Regions from separate parts of the Kocuria sp. ICS0012 genome, predicted to be linked through region 3. Evidence: predicted binding sites of a transcription regulator. Region 3 holds the regulator's gene; each other region holds the start of a gene.
The links. Region 3 encodes HrcA, which represses chaperone genes, less so after heat shock. Its sites were predicted from a motif close to TTNGCACTCGNNNNNNNCGAGTGCNAA; they were not measured.
Positions count from the first base shown of each region.

Region 1: the regulator HrcA is predicted to act here: its motif matches at 2,369-2,395, upstream of groL (chaperonin GroEL).
Region 2: the regulator HrcA is predicted to act here: its motif matches at 2,941-2,967, upstream of A5728_RS11095 (Hsp20/alpha crystallin family protein).

Region 1 covers NZ_LZMM01000071.1:74,929-80,651, forward strand. Annotated here, with positions in the region: gene A5728_RS11565 (RNase H family protein) at 1-349, opposite strand, end outside; gene groL (chaperonin GroEL) at 589-2,223, opposite strand; gene A5728_RS14900 (hypothetical protein) at 2,480-2,806, opposite strand; gene A5728_RS11580 (DUF3263 domain-containing protein) at 2,958-3,182, opposite strand; gene A5728_RS11585 (uracil-DNA glycosylase) at 3,242-3,925, shown strand; gene A5728_RS11590 (siderophore-interacting protein) at 3,945-4,796, shown strand; gene A5728_RS11595 (threonine/serine exporter ThrE family protein) at 4,801-5,723, opposite strand, start outside.
Region 2 covers NZ_LZMM01000069.1:37,601-43,323, forward strand. Annotated here, with positions in the region: gene surE (5'/3'-nucleotidase SurE) at 1-614, opposite strand, end outside; gene A5728_RS11080 (1-phosphofructokinase family hexose kinase) at 834-1,796, opposite strand; gene A5728_RS11085 (GNAT family N-acetyltransferase) at 1,858-2,337, shown strand; gene A5728_RS11090 (ChaB family protein) at 2,401-2,820, opposite strand; gene A5728_RS11095 (Hsp20/alpha crystallin family protein) at 3,080-3,574, shown strand; gene A5728_RS11100 (MMPL family transporter) at 3,734-5,723, opposite strand, start outside.
Region 3 covers NZ_LZMM01000031.1:10,970-16,692, forward strand. Annotated here, with positions in the region: gene A5728_RS04190 (16S rRNA (uracil(1498)-N(3))-methyltransferase) at 1-302, opposite strand, end outside; gene dnaJ (molecular chaperone DnaJ) at 299-1,441, opposite strand; gene hrcA (heat-inducible transcriptional repressor HrcA) at 1,504-2,526, opposite strand; gene A5728_RS04205 (DUF3097 domain-containing protein) at 2,690-3,568, shown strand; gene A5728_RS04210 (DUF4870 domain-containing protein) at 3,782-4,213, shown strand; gene hemW (radical SAM family heme chaperone HemW) at 4,219-5,463, opposite strand; gene lepA (translation elongation factor 4) at 5,463-5,723, opposite strand, start outside.

The DNA of each region.
Region 1 (5,723 bases), on a different contig from region 3:
ACTCGAAGCTGACGTCCCGACCGGAGAGCTCGCGGTCCAGCGCCTTCATGATCTCCACGTTGAGCACGGGTTTGCCGTCGCGCTTCTTCCAGCCCTTCTTCTTCCAGCCCGGCATCCACTTGGTGACCGAGTTGATCACGTACTGGCTGTCGCACAGCACCCGCAGCGGTTCGTCCGCGCGGTGCCGGGTGGAGCGGAGCAGATCGAGCACCGCGGTGAGCTCGCCCATGTTGTTGGTCCCGTGGGCCCAACCCCCCGCGCGCCACGAGGTGGGATCGATGTACCAGGCCCACCCCGCGGGTCCGGGGTTGCCGAGCGCGGAGCCGTCCGCGGAAGCGATGATCGTCATGCGCTCATCCTCGCAAAACCTCCCGACACGTTGAACCACCGCCGCTGACAGGCGATCGCCCGGTCCCGCATTGGCCCGCGGTTCAGCGGACCGCCCCGGGGCCACCACCCGGGCGCGCGAAGAGCACCCGGGTGCGCGAGCACTCCCGGAGATGCGAGAACCCCGGGGACAGCACGTGTCCCCGGGGTTCTCGAAATGCCCGCCCGTGTAGCGGGCGGAACTCACTCAGAAGAGCGAGATCACATCATGCCGCCCATGCCACCCATGGGATCGGCACCCGCGCCCGCACCGGCGGCCTCGGGCTCGGGCTTGTCCGCGACCACGGCTTCGGTGGTCAGGAACAGCCCGGCGATGGACGCCGCGTTCTGCAGGGCGGAACGGGTCACCTTGACGGGGTCGTTGATGCCCGCGGCCATGAGGTCCTCGTACTCGCCGGTGGCGGCGTTGAGGCCCCAACCGGTCTCGAGCCCGCGCACCTTGTCCACAACCACGCCCGGCTCGAGACCGGCGTTCAGCGCGATCTGCTTGAGCGGCGCGTCGATCGCGACCTTGACGATGTTGGCACCGGTCGCCTCGTCCCCGGACAGCCCGAGGGACTCGAAGACCTTGGCACCGGCCTGGATCAGGGCCACGCCACCACCAGCGACGATGCCCTCCTCCACGGCGGCCTTGGCGTTGCGCACGGCATCCTCGATGCGGTGCTTGCGCTCCTTGAGCTCGACCTCGGTGGCGGCACCCGCCTTGAGGACGGCCACTCCGCCGGCCAGCTTGGCCAGGCGCTCTTGCAACTTCTCGCGGTCGTAGTCGGAGTCGGAGTTGTTGATCTCCGCACGGATCTGGGCCACGCGACCCTCGATCTCCTCCTGCGTACCGGCGCCGTCCACGATGGTGGTCTCGTCCTTGGTCACCACGACCTTGCGGGCCTGGCCCAGCAGGTCGATCGTGGCGGACTCGAGCGACAGGCCCACCTCTTCGGTGATGACCTGGCCGCCGGTGAGGATCGCGATGTCCGCAAGCTGGGCCTTGCGGCGGTCACCGAAGCCGGGGGCCTTGACGGCCACGGACTTCACGGCACCGCGCATCTTGTTCAGCACGAGCATGGCGAGCGCTTCGCCGTCCACGTCCTCGGCGATGATCAGCAGCGGCTTGCCGGCCTGCATGATCTTCTCGAGTACGGGAACCAGGTCCTTCACGGCGGAGATCTTGGAGTTGACGATCAGGATGTAGGGGTCCTCGAGGACGGCTTCCTGACGGTCGGCGTCGGTCACGAAGTAACCGGAGAGGTAGCCCTTGTCGAAGCGCATGCCCTCGGTCAGCTCAAGGTCCAGCCCGAAGGTGTTGGACTCCTCGACGGTGATGACGCCTTCCTTGCCGACCTTCTCCATGGCCTCGGCGATGAGCTTGCCGATCTCCGGGTCCGCGGCGGAGATGGACGCGGTCGCGGCGATCTCCTCCTCGGTCTCGATCTCCTTGGCGGAGGACAGCAGCTGCTCGGTCACGGCGGCCACGGCCTTCTCGATGCCACGCTTGAGGGACAGCGGGTCCGCACCGGCGGCCACGTTGCGCAGGCCCTCCTTCACGAGGGCCTGGGCCAACACCGTGGCTGTGGTGGTGCCGTCACCGGCGACGTCGTCGGTCTTCTTGGCGACCTCCTTGACGAGCTCGGCGCCGATCTTCTCGTACGGCTCCTCGAGCTCGATCTCCTTGGCGATGGACACGCCGTCGTTGGTGATCGTGGGGGCGCCCCAGGACTTCTCGAGGACCACGTTGCGTCCGCGCGGGCCGAGGGTGACCTTGACGGCGTCCGCGAGGGTGTTCAGGCCCCGCTCGAGGCCGCGGCGGGCTTCTTCGTCGAATGCGATCATCTTTGCCATGTGTTTCGTCCCTCCTGGACGGTTGACAAACAAGACTTGTCATCACGATGCCCGCGACGGACGGTGCCGCGCCGCGATCCTCACCGCGCCGCAACCACCTCACCGTGATGTCACTCGTCCGCCGCGCGACCACCACCGGACCCGGTTAGCAGTCCACGCGACTGAGTGCTAATCCCATAGTGGCACTCGTCATGCCGGAACCGCAAACGCCCTGCGTCCAGTGGACTCAGGTTTCGTCCCCGGCTGAACGGGCGGCTCAGGCGGCCGCGGGGGCTCCGGGCACGACGTCGCTCGCGGCCGTCCCGAGCGCCACGGCACCCACCGCGGAGGCACCGGCCGCGACGTCATCGTCCGGGGACACCGCAACGGCTGCGGCGGGGAGGGCGAGCGCTTCCTGGGCCGTGCGCGGGGCGTTCACAAAGGCCACCGCCCCCAGGACGAGGGCGAGCACACCGGTCACGAGGATGACCAGGAACTTGCCCCGGGACCCCGCTCGGGCATTCGGGTTATGGCCTCGGTGGGCACCCTGCCTGGCGCCGTCCTCGGGGACGTCGTCGAACTCGTCACGGGGGTACTCGCTCATGCTGTGGCTCTCCTCAACGAACGGCGGGATCAGGGGCGCCGACCCGCGGGTGCCGGGACCGTGGGACGGCGTGCGCCCCGCCTGCCGGACCCGCGGCGGTCAGGGGTCCGCGGTGCGCTGCCCACTATCCCACGCGCACCCGGGGACCCACTCAGCGATTGCGCGCGCGGCGCAACCGGGAGATCAGCATGGGGGCGTGGCGCGCGGCGGCCTCTGAGGAGATCAGGGCGTTGAGCCGCTGATAGTAGTGCACGGGGCTCAACCCCAGGCGGGAGCGGATCGCGGACTCCTTGGCGCCGCGGTACTTCCAGTGCTCGGACTCCAGGTCCAGGATGGCCCGGTCGAGCTCGTCGAGGCCGTCGCCCGTGGTAGACATGGGCTCAACCCTAACGCTCCGGGCGGCACCCGGAGGCCGCACGCCCTGGAGGTCGCACCGTGAACACCCCGCCCCCGTTGCACGAGATCATGAACGAGGAGTGGGCCCGTGCCTTGCAACCCGTGGAGCCGCAGATTCGGGCCGTGGGCGAGTTCCTGCGCGGCGAACACGCCGAGGGCCACCACACCCTGCCCGCTGGGGACCACATCTTCCGCGCGCTTCGCGAGCCGATGTCCGCGGTCAAGGTGTTGATCGTGGGCCAGGACCCCTACCCCACCCCGGGCCACGCGATGGGCCTCTCGTTCTCGGTGGCCCCGGACGTGCGCCCGATCCCGCGGTCCCTGCAGAACATCTACAAGGAACTGCACTCCGATCTGGGGATCACACCGCCCGCGCACGGGGACCTGTCCTCGTGGGCCGAGCAGGGCGTCATGCTGCTCAACAGGGTCCTTACGGTGCGCGCGGGCTCCCCCGCGTCCCACCGGGGCAAGGGCTGGGAAGCGGTCACGGAGTGCGCGATCCGCGCGCTCGGGGCGCGCGAGCAACCCCTCGTCGGCATCCTGTGGGGTCGCGACGCCCGCGGCACCAAGGACTGGCTGGGTGGGGCGCCCACCGTGGAATCGGTGCACCCGTCCCCGTTGTCCGCGTCCCGGGGGTTCTTCGGTTCCCGCCCGTTCTCCCGCGCCAACGAGCTGCTGCAACAACAGGGCGCCCAGCCCGTCTCGTGGGAACTGCCCGCGTAGCAACACCTACGCTGGACGCATGGCACAAACTCCGGCGCGACCCCGCAAGCCCCAGCTCAATCTCACGGTCACGGACCGGATTCAGCTCTCCCCGGGCATGGTGCGCGTGGTGTGCAGGATCGAGAACGCCGAGCAGTTCCAGGACATGGAGGCGCCGGAGAAGTACGTCAAGCTCGTCTTCTTCTCCGCAGCCACGCTCGCGGCGACCGCGCCCGGCGCGTTCCCCGACTACTGGGCCGCGCGCGAAAACGCCGCACCCCAGGACCAGCCCGTCACGCGGCACATGACCCTGCGCCACACGGAACCCGACACCGAGACCGTGTGGATCGACGTCGCCCTGCACGGCACCGAAGGCTATGCGGGGCCGTGGGCGGATGCCGCGTCCCCCGGAGACCGGATCGTGGCGCTCGGCCCGGGCGGCAAGTGGCTCCCGGATCCGGCCGCCGCGTGGAGCGTCTTCGCTGGCGACGACGCCGCCGTCCCCGCCGTGCTCGCGAACCTCGAGGCGCTGCCCGCCTCGGCGCGCGGAGAAGCCGTCCTGGAGGTCGAGGACGCCTCCCACGAACTCGACCTCACCGATCTCGCGATCCCCGAGGGCGTCCGGGTGCGCTGGGTGCACCGCGCCGCTCAGCAGGACGGTGAGCGCGCCCTCGTGACGGGACTCGCGAACGCCGCGTGGCCCGAGGACACCGCGGGGGTGCAGGCGTTCGTGCACGGCGAGCGCGAGGCCATGAAGGCTGCCCGGAAGGAACTGCTCGACGTCCGCGGGCTCGAGCGTTCGCAGGTATCCCTGTCCGGGTACTGGGCGGCCGGGCGGGCCGAGGAGACGTTCCAGGCGGAGAAGAAGCTGCCCGTGGGCAAGATCCTCTGACCGGTCAGCGGCGGCGGTTGCGCCGCTGGGAGAGGTACTGCATCCGCTCGATAAACGGGCGCATGAGGTACTTGGCGAGCACCACGCCCGCCGCGAGGAGCACGATGGACACCATGGCGTTGACGAGTCCCGTGATGCCGTCCCCCGTGGTCTCGTTCTCCACGGTGATCGCGTACATTCCGCGGAACAGGCTCAACCCGGGCAGCAGGTAGGTCATCGCGGGGATCGCGAGGATCGCCTGCGGGATCTTGGCCCTCGCCGCGAGCAGCGCGGCCACGCAACCGCTCGCCACAGCCCCCACGCCCGTGGCCAATCGTGTGCTGGGATCGAAGCTGCCGATGCCGTGGTAAAAACCGAGGCCCACGAGGGCCGCGGCCACGGCGGGCAGCAGGTGACGCGGCTTCGCCTGCATGGTGATCGCGATCAGAGCGGTGGAGATCAGCATGAACACCGTGTTGGTCATGGCTGCCGCGGGTGTGAACCCGGACTGGGAAACGTCAATCCGTGGGACCCCCAGGTGCGCGGACAAGGTGATCCCCAGGGCGATCCCGGCCACGATCCCCAGGAACGCCATGGCGGTGGACAGTAGTCGTCCGGCCGCGGTCACGGGGAAACCGTTGATCGCGTCCTGCATCGTGGAGACCATGCGGGTGGTGGGCAACAGCATGATGATCCCACCGGCGATGACCCTGGGCGGGGACACCTCGACCCCCACCGCCGAGATCAACAGGGCACCGAGCGTGACCACCAGGGCGTTGGCCGCGAGGGAGAAGAACTCCGGGATCCGCCACGCCCCCAGTTTCGCCGTGACGGACTGCACCACCACGGAGGAGACCACGGCCACGAGCGCACCGGCCGGGCTGCCGCCGATCGCCAGCGTGATGGTCCCCGCCGCGATCACCGTGGCGAGCCACACGACCCACTTGG
Region 2 (5,723 bases), on a different contig from region 3:
ATGTGCTTCTCGTCCCCGCGGCCGATCTGAGCTTGCACCGCGCCGAAGCCCGCCAACCGCGCGGGTTTGAGTCCCCGGAGGCGTTCGGGGGCGACGTCGGGGACGTTGATGTTGAGGATCCACTCGTCGAACGGACGGGTCTCCCATCGCTCGAGCGCGAACCGGGTGACCAGGTGCGCGGTGTCCCAGTGCTGCGGCGCGCCGGACGTGATGGACACCGCGATGCCGGGGATCCCGTGGGACGCGGCCGTCAGGACCGCCCCCACGGTGCCGGAATGCAATGTGGCCTTGCCCGTGTTCGCGCCCAGGTTGACCCCCGAGAGCACGAGATCGGGCCGCTGGCCGAACGCACCATAGGACGCCAGGAACGCGATCAATGCGGGTGCGGCCTTCACGCCCACGCAGTCCACGTCGCGCGGCATCCCGGGCGGCGCGGCTGCGACGAGCGCGATCCGGCCGTCGATCTCCTCCCCGGACAGGGAGGAACTTGCACCCGAGTACTCCTCGGCGGGTGCGGCCACCTTCACCGTGTGCCCTCGATCCAGTGCGGCGCGCACCAGAACCGCGAGCCCCGGGGACGAGATGCCGTCGTCATTGGTGACCAGGATGTGCATGTGCACCATGGTGACACGCGCCCGTCACGCGGACCAGAGCCCGGTATTCGGGCCAGGCCACCCAGGAGGACCAACCCGGTCACGCTTCACACGGGCCGAACTGCCCGCGACCACGTCCGGTCAGGGTGCACTGGGCGTCAGACCGAACTGCTCGGCGCGTCGAGCCGGAGCCGGGTCGTGGCACCGAATCGGAGAGCCACAGGTCAAGCACCCGGAACGTCAGGACAGCGTGCGCACCGTGATCTCGCGGGCGAACTTCTCGATGGTCGTGCGGTTGCCGGTCCCCAGGCCGCGGCGCGCCACGTTCAGCGCTCCCGCTGATGCACCGAGGGCCACGGCCTCCACGAGATCGAAACCGCGCGCCAGACCCACCGAGATCCCCGCGGTCATCGAGTCCCCCGCCCCTCGGTGGTCCAGCGGTGTGATGGACGGCGCGGAGACCTCCCGCACGGAATCCTTCTCCACGAGCAGCGCGGGGTCCTTGGCGCGTGAGATCACCACGGCGCCCGCACCGCGTTCGAGCAGCATGTGTCCGGCGCTCACCAGGGCCTCCGCGGTGTCCTCCGCGACGAGCTCGAGATCGAGCACCTCTTCGTGGCTGATCTTGAGCACGTCCACGTTCGCCGCCACGGCCGCCAGTGCGGGCTTGCCGCTGAGGTCCGCGACCACGGTGGTCCCGGCATCCCGCGTGTCCCGGATAAGGCGGCCGAAGAACGACGCCGGCACCACGTCCCCGGGTTCGGCCCCGGTGACCGTGAGGACGTCCGAGGCGAGCGCGTCCACGAACGCCGTGCCGTAGAGATCGTCCAGTTCATGGCGGGAGAGCTCCGGGGGCGGCATATGGGCCACGGTCTCCCGGTCCTCGCCGCGCAGGTCGTAGACGTATCCGCCGTTGCCGTACCCGTAGCGCACAGCATTGACCTGCATGCCCAACCCGTCCAGCATGGTGCGGATCAGCGAGCCCAGTTCCCCGCCGAACGGCCCGCTCACGGACACGTCCGCCCCCAGCGACCCGGCCATCCGGGCCACCCACAGCCCCTGCCCGCCGGGGTGCATGTGCACGTCCGATTCGTGGGAACTGCGGTTGCGATGCGCAGCCGGTTCCGTGATTTCCGTGATCAGCAGCGGAGTGGGAACCAGGATGGAGATACGCGGCTTGGGGCCGGGGCGGGTCTCGGTCACGAACGAAAGCTACATGACACGGGCGCTGGTGAACAGCACACCAAGGTGTCACCATGGTGGGATGAACGTCACCGCACCGGTTCGTATCGTGGAAGGTCAGGCCGCCAGTGAGCACACGCTGCGCGCCCTGAGCGCGTACTTCAGCGAGTTGAACAACCGGATCGACGGCGGTTTCGATCCCGAACTCACCGAGGTCACCGGCCCGGAGGACGTCACTCCGCCGCACGGGGATTTCTTCCTCATGACGGATTTGGTCACGGGCTCGGTCATCGCGTGCGGCGCGGTGCGCAAACTCGACGACGACCGCGTGGAACTGCGCCGGATCTGGGTCACCCCGGAACACCGCGGACAGGGCCACGCGCGCACCCTGGTGCGGGCACTCGAGAACAAGGTGCGCGCTTTCGGCGCCACCACGGCCGTGGTCTCCCTCAACGAGGAGATGACCGAGGGGATCGCGATGTTCCGCAAGCGCGGCTACGAGCCCGTGGATTCCTTCCACGACGCCACCACGGCCTCGGTCTTCCTGGCCCGCCAGTTGTAGCCCCACCGATCGCAGGCCAGCAGTCATAAACCCGCAGGGTATGAGCCCGCCGAGCGGTGAACCTCAGTCGCGGGCCTCGCGCGTCTTCTTCCGGTTGGCCTTGTCGATCGCCTCGACCAATTCGTCCTTGGTCATGTCCGAGCGTCCCGTGATGTCCAGTTCCTGGGCGAGTTCGTACAGGTGCTCCTTGCTGGCGTTAGCGTCCACCCCGCCGGCGGTGTCCTCCGAGTTCAGGCCGCCCTTCTCGGCGCTGTCGTCCGAGGGCCCGTTGTGCTCCTTGGGCTCCCAGTGGTCCCCGACCTTCTCGTGGGTGTGCTTGACGGCCGACCACGCGGTGCGCGCCGCCCGGGCGTCGTCGTGGTATTCCTCCTGCGCCGAGTCGTAGGTCTGCGCGAACGTGTCCTGTGCCTTCTCGTCCGAGCGTTGCAGCGTGGACGGGATCTCGTCCTGACGCGCGTGGCCGTTCTTCTTCGCCTTGGGCACGGGGGCCTCCTCAGAGCGTTCGGGTGTCACTGGTGGCTCGATCCTACGCGCCGCCGACGCCGCTGCGACAGGCCCGCCCGCTGCTTGAGTCAGTGCCACTCAGCTTTCGTGCGTCAATGACTAGCACTTCCGCCGACAGCCTGCTACATTAGACGTTGTTGAGTCACAGAGACTCAAGAAACGTGATGGCTCCACGCGGGTAATCGACCGGTTCGCGGGGCACAGCACGTGGGTGCCGCAGAGTGAAGGAGTAATCGTCATGGCTACATTCGACCCGTTCTCCGAGGTCCAGAACTTTGCCAACCAGGTCCTCTCCGGCCGCAACAGCCTGGAGCAGATGCCCATGGACCTCTACCGTCAGGGCGCCAACTATTACCTTGCCGCGGACCTGCCGGGCATCGATCCCACGAGCGTGGACGTGGACGTGGACGGTCAGCTGCTGACCATCCGTGCGCAGCGTCGTCTGCCCTCCGCGGAGAAGGACACCAAGTGGATCGTGCGCGAGCGCCGCAGCCACTCGTTCGTCCGCCAGCTCAACCTGGGCCAGGGCATCGACACGGAGAACATCACCGCCGCGTACGACAACGGCGTGCTGACCGTGACCATCCCCGTGTCCCCCAAGTCCCAGCCGCGCAAGATCCAGGTGGCCACCGGCCAGGAACACCACGACAACGTGGTCCTGGAGCACGACAAGGGCTCGGACGAGGACCGCTCGCAGAACGTGCAGACGGACTCCGAGGGGTCGCAGGACTAACCAGAACCGAACAGGGCCGATCAGGACCGACCCTTCACCGGCACTGACCGGCGAATCCACCCGGTCGGAACAGGCCTGCTCAATCGGGGGCTCACCGCCCCATGACATGACTGTGCCCCGCAGGTCACCCTGCGGGGCACACTCATGTTCACGACGGGGTCAGCGGTTCATCCACCGCACCACGTGGTCGAGGTCCTCGGACGCGCGCGACGTCCAGACCATGAGCGCGTACACGTGCGGTCCGCCCTCACAGACCACCGCGGTGGTGTCCACGTTTGCTCGTACCAGCTCGGCCACGAACTCCATGGTGTCCGGGTAGAGCATGTCCCGGTCACCCTGCAGCACGAATGTGCGGGGCAGTCCGCGCACGTCGCCGAACGCGGGGCTCACCATGGGGTCGGTGACGTCCCGTGTGCCGGCCCACCACCGAGCGGCGGCCCGAGCGCCGTCGGTACCGAGCATGTGGTCCGCGTCCCGGTACGCCTCGATCTGGGGGTTCGTCACCGTGGTGTCCACCCACGGGGCCATGAGGATCAGACCCGCCACGCCGCGATCGTCCGCGTCCCGCAGTCGCATGGCCTGGGCCAGCGCCAGACCACCGCCGGCGGAGTCACCCGATAGGAAGACCCGTGGGCCGAACGACCGCGCGAGGTCCCACACGCCGTCGGCGAGTTCGAGCGCCTCGTCCACCGTGTGATCGGGGGCGAGCCCGTAGCCCGGCACCACCACGGTGACCCCGGTGCGCTGCATCAGGGCGTCGATCCAGCGCCAGTGCACCGTGGTCATGGGGTTCACGTACGCGCCGCCGTGCCAGTGCACGACCACCGGGGCGTCCGCCCGGGTGATGGCCGCCTTGGGCCGCGCGACGATGACCGGGTACCCGGCCACCATGACCTTCTCGAAGCTCGCGCGCTTGTGCATCGCCTTGTGCGGTGCCGCTTCCTCGCCGCGCACGGCCAGGGACTCGAGCAGCTTCTCCTCGGAATCCAGCACATCCGGGAGCACCCGCAACGCCTGGTTCGTGGCGCGCAGCACCGGGTCCGCGGCGCGCACGATCACGTCCGCGGCCGGCTTGGCGGCCCGGTCCTCGGCGATGCACGTGCTCGTGGAAGCCGCCGCATGCCGACCGCGACGCCGCTGGGTCCCCGCGGTCCCGGGCGTTGCGGTGTCTTCGCGGGAGCCCCCATTCTCGGCAGCGCCCGCGGGCTCACCGCGGCGCTGGGCGTCATCGGCCACGGCACCGAGAGGGGCCCCGGTGGCATGGTGCTGCCCAGCCGAGCGACGCTCGGATCCCCGGTGGTAGGTGGCACGGTGATCGGCCGCGGTGCGGTGGTTCCCGGCATGACCGTGGGTCCGCTCGCCGGCCCCGGCACGGTGACCGTGCGACGTCGTCCGACCGGAAACACCGGCCGCACCGGCCGCACCCGCGGTGGCCACGGCGGCGGTCGCGGCGTGCTGCCCGTGACCGGACTTTCCCCGGCGCTTCCCGGACACCGCGCGATGGCGACCGGTGACGGGGGCGGACCCGGCGGCGTCGCCCTCGGAGACCGTGCCGGACTGCCCGGCACCCTGCACGGCGAGGGACTCACCTTCGACGTCCACGTGCGGGAGGATCTTGTCCAGCCAGCGCGGGAGCCACCAGGCCTTCTCGCCCAGCAAACGCATGACCGCGGGGATCAGGAGCATGCGCACCACGAACGCGTCCAGGAGAACGCCGATCGCGAGTGCGAAGCCGATGGGCCGGATCATGGCCATGTCCGCGAAGATGAAGCCCGCGAACACGGAGATCATGATGATCGCCGCGGCGGTGACCACGGAGCGGCCCGCCTTGAAGCCGTAGACCACGGCCTGGCGCGCGGGGTGCCCGTGGGCGTAGGCCTCGCGCATCCCGGAGACCAGGAACAACTGGTAGTCCATGGCCAGGCCGAACAGGATGCCGATCATCAGCGTGGGCAGGAAGCTGAGGATGGGCCCGGGATCGTGCACGCCGAACACGGCGCCACCCCAACCCCACTGGTACACGGCCACCACGGCACCGAAGGCCGCGAGCACGGAGAGCAGGAAGCCCAGCGTGGCGATCACCGGGACCAGGATGGAGCGGAAGACCATGAGCAGCAACAACAGCGAGATGATCAGCACGACGCCCAGG
Region 3 (5,723 bases):
GCCTCCACGGCCTGCAGGTCCCGGTCCCCCTTGGCAAGTGCCTGCACCAGCGTGAACTCCGGCTGCTGCGCGGCGTCGTGGTGGATCTCCTGGACGGTCACGCTCATCCGGTCCTTGGCCCCGGAGTCGAACGTGCACACCGCACGGGTGCCGTGCCCGTCCACGAGGTCCAGGGCCTCCCCCGCGCGCAGGCGCCGCACGGTCACCGCGTGCTTGGCCTCGGGACCCGCGACGTCCAGGACCTCCCCCGGGTGCGCCCGGGAGAGGTCCTCGGCGGGGACGTGGAAGACGGGGTTGGTCACAGGTCGTTGAACCGGTCCCGCAACCGGGAGAAGAACCCACCGGAGTGGTTGGTGTTCACGGTCGTACCGTCCGCTGCTTCCTCACCGCGCAGCTCGGCGAGTCGCTCGAGCAGTTCGCGCTGTTCGGAGGAGAGGTCCTTGGGGGTCTCCACCTCGAAGTGCACCTTGAGGTCCCCGCGGCCCTTGCCCCGCAGGTGGGTGACGCCCAAGTCGTCGAGCGTGACGGTCGCACCGGACTGGGTGCCGGGATCGACGTCCACCGTGCGAGCGCCGTCGAACGTCTCGAGGCTCACGGTGGTGCCGAGCGCGGCGGCGGTCATAGGGATACGCAGGCGGGCGTGGAGATCGTCGCCCTCGCGGAGGAAGGTGGGGTCCGGATCCACCTTGAGTTCCACGAAGAGGTCGCCGTTGGGTCCGCCGGCGGTGCCGGCCTCACCCTGGCCGCTCAGGCGGATGCGGTTGCCGGACTGGATGCCGGCGGGGATCTTCACGGTCAGGGGGCGGCGGTCGCGCACGCGGCCCTCGCCGTAGCACTCGTGGCACGGGCTCTCGATGACGGTGCCGAAGCCGTTGCACTGGGAGCACGGGGCCTGGGTGGTGACCATGCCCAGGATGGACTGGCGCTGGTACTGCATGTGGCCGGAGCCGCGGCACATGGTACACGTCACGGGGCTCGTGCCGGGCTGGCAGCACGTGCCCTGGCACGTGGGGCACACGACGGCGGTGTCCACCGTGATGTCCTTCTCCATGCCGAACACGGCGTCCTTGAGGGAGATCCGCACGTTGATCAGGGCGTCCTGGCCCTGGCGGGTGCGGGACTGGGGGCCGCGCTGGCCACCGGCTCCCGCGCCCTGGAAGAACGTCTCGAAGATGTCGGAGAAGCCGAAGCCCGTGCCGGGGAAGCCCCCGCCGAAGCCGGTGTCCGTGCCGTTCTCGTTGCCTGTGGCGTCGTAGACACGACGCTTGTCCGGGTCGGAGAGGACGTCATTGGCGTGGGAGACGCGCTTGAACTCCTCGGCGGCCTCGGGTGAGGGGTTCACGTCCGGGTGGAGTTTGCGGGCCTTCTTGCGGTAGGCGCGCTTGATCTCTTCGGCGCTGGCGTCCCGGCTCACGCCGAGGGTTTCGTAGTGATCGCTCACGATGTCGTCGTTTCTTCTTTCGTCGGTTCTACGGTTCTACGGTCGAGCGGGGCGGGCGGCGCTCACGTGCGCTCAGCCCCCAGGTTCTTGGACAGGTAGCGGGCCACCGCGCGCACGGAGGCCATGGTCGTGGGGTAGTCCATGCGTGTGGGCCCCACGACTCCCACCTTGGACGCGGCGTGCGGACCGTAACCCGTGGCCACCACGGACGCCTCCGCCAGGGGGTCGTCGCTGTGGTCGGAGCCGATGCGCACCGCGACCCCGCGTTCGTCCTGCTGCATCTCGGACAACAATCGCAGCATGGCCACTTGTTCCTCAAGCGCCTCGAGCACCGGGGAGATGCTCTGCGGGAAGTCCCCGCTGAAGCGCGCGAGGTTCGCGGTCCCGGCCATCACCAAGCGGTGTTCGTCCGACACCGCTGCGAGCACCGCGAGCGCCCCGGTCACCGCGGTCCCGGCGTCGCGCAGTTCCTCGGGCAGGACCGGGGGCAGGGTCACGGCGGCGTCGGGGACGTCTTCCACGGGCGTGCCGAGCAGGCGTGCGAGCACGTGGGCGCGCAGCTCCAGCAGCTGGGCCTCGGTCAGGGTGACGGGCAGTTCCACGGTGCGTTGGGCCACGCGTCCGGTGGTGGGGATCAGGATCACGAGCACGCGGGCGTCCCCCACGTCCACGAGTTCCACGTGGCGCACGGTGATCCCGGTGCGCACGGGATACTGGATCACGGCCACCTGGTGGGTGAGCTGGGCGAGCAGGCGCACGGTGCGCTCCATGATGTCGTCCAGGTCCTGGGCGCCGTCCATGAACACCTGGATCGCGCGGCGCTGGGCGGAGGTGAGGGGCTCCAGGGCTGCGATCTGATTGACGAACTCGCGATAACCTCGGTCCGTGGGGATCCGACCCGAGCTCGTGTGCGGTGCCACGATCAGCCCGTCCTCCTCGAGGGCGGCCATGTCGTTGCGCACCGTGGCGGAGGAGACGGGTAAACGGTGGCGTTCCACGAGCGCCTTGGACCCCACGGGTTCACGCGAATGGACGTAGTCCTCCACGATGGCGCGCAGGATCTGCGCTCGGCGCGGATGCTCCATGTGTCTCACCTCCCGTTGCTGGCAATTCTGGCACTCAAGAGTTCACAGTGCTAATCCTGGCAGTCAAGGGCCCGTGGGTCAGGGGCCGATTTTGATACGCTCGCGGCTGATTCGCCTGCCCGGCGGCGCGCTCGCGCCGCGGCACGACGTGGAGGAGTCGCCCGTGAACGCATCCGGCTGGTCCTGGGGTCCCCAGGACCTAGGCAGTCCCGACGTCGCCCGCACCGGTCCCGTCTCCCGGGACGTCCCCGTGGCCCGGGACATGGTGCTCGAGGACGTGGAGACCGGGTGGGTGGGGGCCGTCGTGGGCGTGGAGACCATCGGCGGGATGCGCGTGGTGGGTCTGGAGGACCGGCACGGGCGCGTGAAGTCCTTCCCCCTGGGCCCGGGCTTCCTCCTGGACGGCGAACCCGTGCGGCTGGGCCCGCCCGAGACCCGCAGCGCCCCGGCCAAGCCCCGGATCACGCGTTCGGGGTCGGTCGAGGTCGAGAACTTGCGCGCGTCCGTGGCCAAGGAGTCGCGTGTGTGGGTCGAGGGGTACCACGACGCCGAGCTCGTGGCCAAGGTGTGGGGCCACGACCTCGCGGTCGAGGGCACCGTGGTGGAACCCCTGCACGGGATCGACGACCTCCCCTCAGCCATCGCCGAGTTCCACCCCGGCCCGCAGCGCCGGCTCGGGATCCTAGTGGACCACCTGGTCGCGGGCTCCAAGGAGTCCAGGATCGCCCAGGAGGCGCTCGCGGTCCCGGGTGCCCGGGACAATGTGCTCATCCTCGGACACCCCTACGTGGACATCTGGCAGGCCGTGAAGCCCAGCGCCCTGGGGATCCGGGAGTGGCCCGTGATCCCGCGCGGGGTGGATTGGAAGACCGGGATGGCACGCGCGCTGGGCCTACCGCACCGCACACCCCAGGACGTGGGGCGGGCGTGGCAGGCGATCCTTGCACGAGTGAACACGTACGCAGACCTCGAACCGGCCCTGCTGGGCCGCGTGGAGGAGCTCATCGACTTCCTCACCGCCCCGGACGCCGCCGATTCCTGACCCGGGCTGCGCCTGACCTGCGGTGACCCACGACGTCGACGGCGCTCACAGCCGGTGGTCTACGGCTTCGGTGACCCGCGTTAGCGGTAACCCTCAGCGTCGGTGACGCCTGGTGCCGTCGTCCGGCGCGAGCCACGCGGGAACGACCGTAGGATGGGAGCACCGGCGTCCACCGACCCGGATGGCTACCGCCCGTGAAAGGCACACCCGCTCGTGACTGACGCTGCTCCCTCCCCCTCCACTCGCTCCGCCGAGACTCCGTTCGAGTCCGTGGCCCCCGTGGCGCAACCCCTGGACGTGTCCCAGGACCGGCAGTGGGCCACCCTCGCCCACCTGGGTGGCGTGGTGGGCGTACTGCCCAGCTACATGATCCACCGGGTGTTCAAGGACCGCGGTCCCTTCACCGCTCAGGAATCCCGGGAAGCCGCCAACTACACCATGCTGCCCACCCTGGTGATCCTCGCGGGCATCGTGCTCTCACTCATCCCGTTCATCGGATGGCTCTTCTCGGTCATCGCCGCCGTGACCTGGCTGTTCCTGGCCATCACCTCCGTGCGCGCGGGCGTGACGGTCAACCGCGGCGAACCGCACCAGTACCGGTTCAACACCCACCTCTACGACAAGTTCGCGGCCCGCAACTCCTGACACGGTCACCAGTCGAGCAAGCGGCGCGTCACGGCGTCGGCCATCAGACGCCCCGCGTCCGTGAGGACCGCGGACCCGCGGAGGGCGGCGGCGCCGTCCAGCCAGCCGTCGGCGATCAATCCGGCCACCGCGTGCCGCCCCTCCGGGCGCAGCCCCTCGAGCGGGATTCCCTCACGGATCCTGATCCCGAGCATCACGTGTTCCACGTACTGCGTCTCGCCATCCAAGGTCTCGCGGCCCACGGCCGGTGAGTCACCCCGGCGCACGGCGGCCGTGTAGGGCAACGGGTGCTTGAGATTCCACCAGCGCACGCCGTCACTGTGTGAGTGCGCCCCCGGGCCGATCCCCCACCAGTCCTGATTGCGCCAGTACGCGAGGTTGTGCACGCTGCGGTTCTGCACCGCGCTGCGCCCGTGGGCCGCGCGGGACCAGTTGGACACCTCGTACCACTCGAACCCGGCCTCGCACAGCAGCGCGTCCGCGAGCGTGTACTTCTCCGCCTGGTCGTCCGGATCCACGTCCGGCACCTCACCGCGGCGGATCTGGGCGGCCAGCTTGGTGCCGTCCTCGATGATCAGGGAGTACGCGGAGACGTGGTCGGGGTCCATGGCCAGCGCGGCCTCCAACGAGGTGCGCCAGTCGGCCACGCTCTCCCCCGGTGTACCGTAGATCAGGTCCACGCTCGCGCCCAGTCCGCGGTCCTTGGCCCAGCCGACGGCGCGCGGGACGTTCGCCGGCGTGTGCGTGCGTTCCAGCACGCGCAGCACGTGGGGCACCGCGGACTGCATCCCGAAGGACACCCGGGTAACCCCGGCCGCGGCGAGCACGTCGAATGTCTCCTCGCTCACCGAGTCGGGGTTGGCTTCCACGGTGACCTCGGCGTCCGGGGCCAGCCCGAAGCTCTCCCGGGCCTGCTCGAGCATGAGCGCGAGCTCCCGGGCGGGCAGAAGGGTGGGCGTACCCCCGCCGAAGAACACGCTGTGCAGCGCGCGCGGCGGTGCCCCGGCGGCGTCGAGCACGGACCGGGCGAAGCGGACCTCCGCGGCGGCGTCGGCGTGGTAGTCGCGCTGGGAGACGCCGTCCCCGAGCTGGTCCATGGTGTAGGTGTTGAAGTCGCAGTACCCGCAGCGCACCGCGCAGAACGGGACGTGGACGTACAGGCTCAGGGTGCGATCGGTGGCGCGGGCGACCGATGCCGCGGGGAGCGCGCCGTCCCGGGGTGCGGGATCACCCTCCGGTTGGGCGGGCATTACTTCTTCTTGTCCTTCCCGGTGTCCTCGTCCGAGGACAGCGCGGCCACGAAGGCCTCCTGGGGGACCTCCACGCGGCCCACCATCTTCATGCGCTTCTTGCCCTCCTTCTGTTTCTCGAGCAGCTTGCGCTTACGGGAGATGTCACCGCCGTAGCACTTGGAGAGCACGTCCTTACGGATCGCGCGGATGTTCTCGCGCGCGATGATCCGGGAACCGATCGCGGCCTGGATGGGGACCTCGTACTGCTGGCGCGGGAT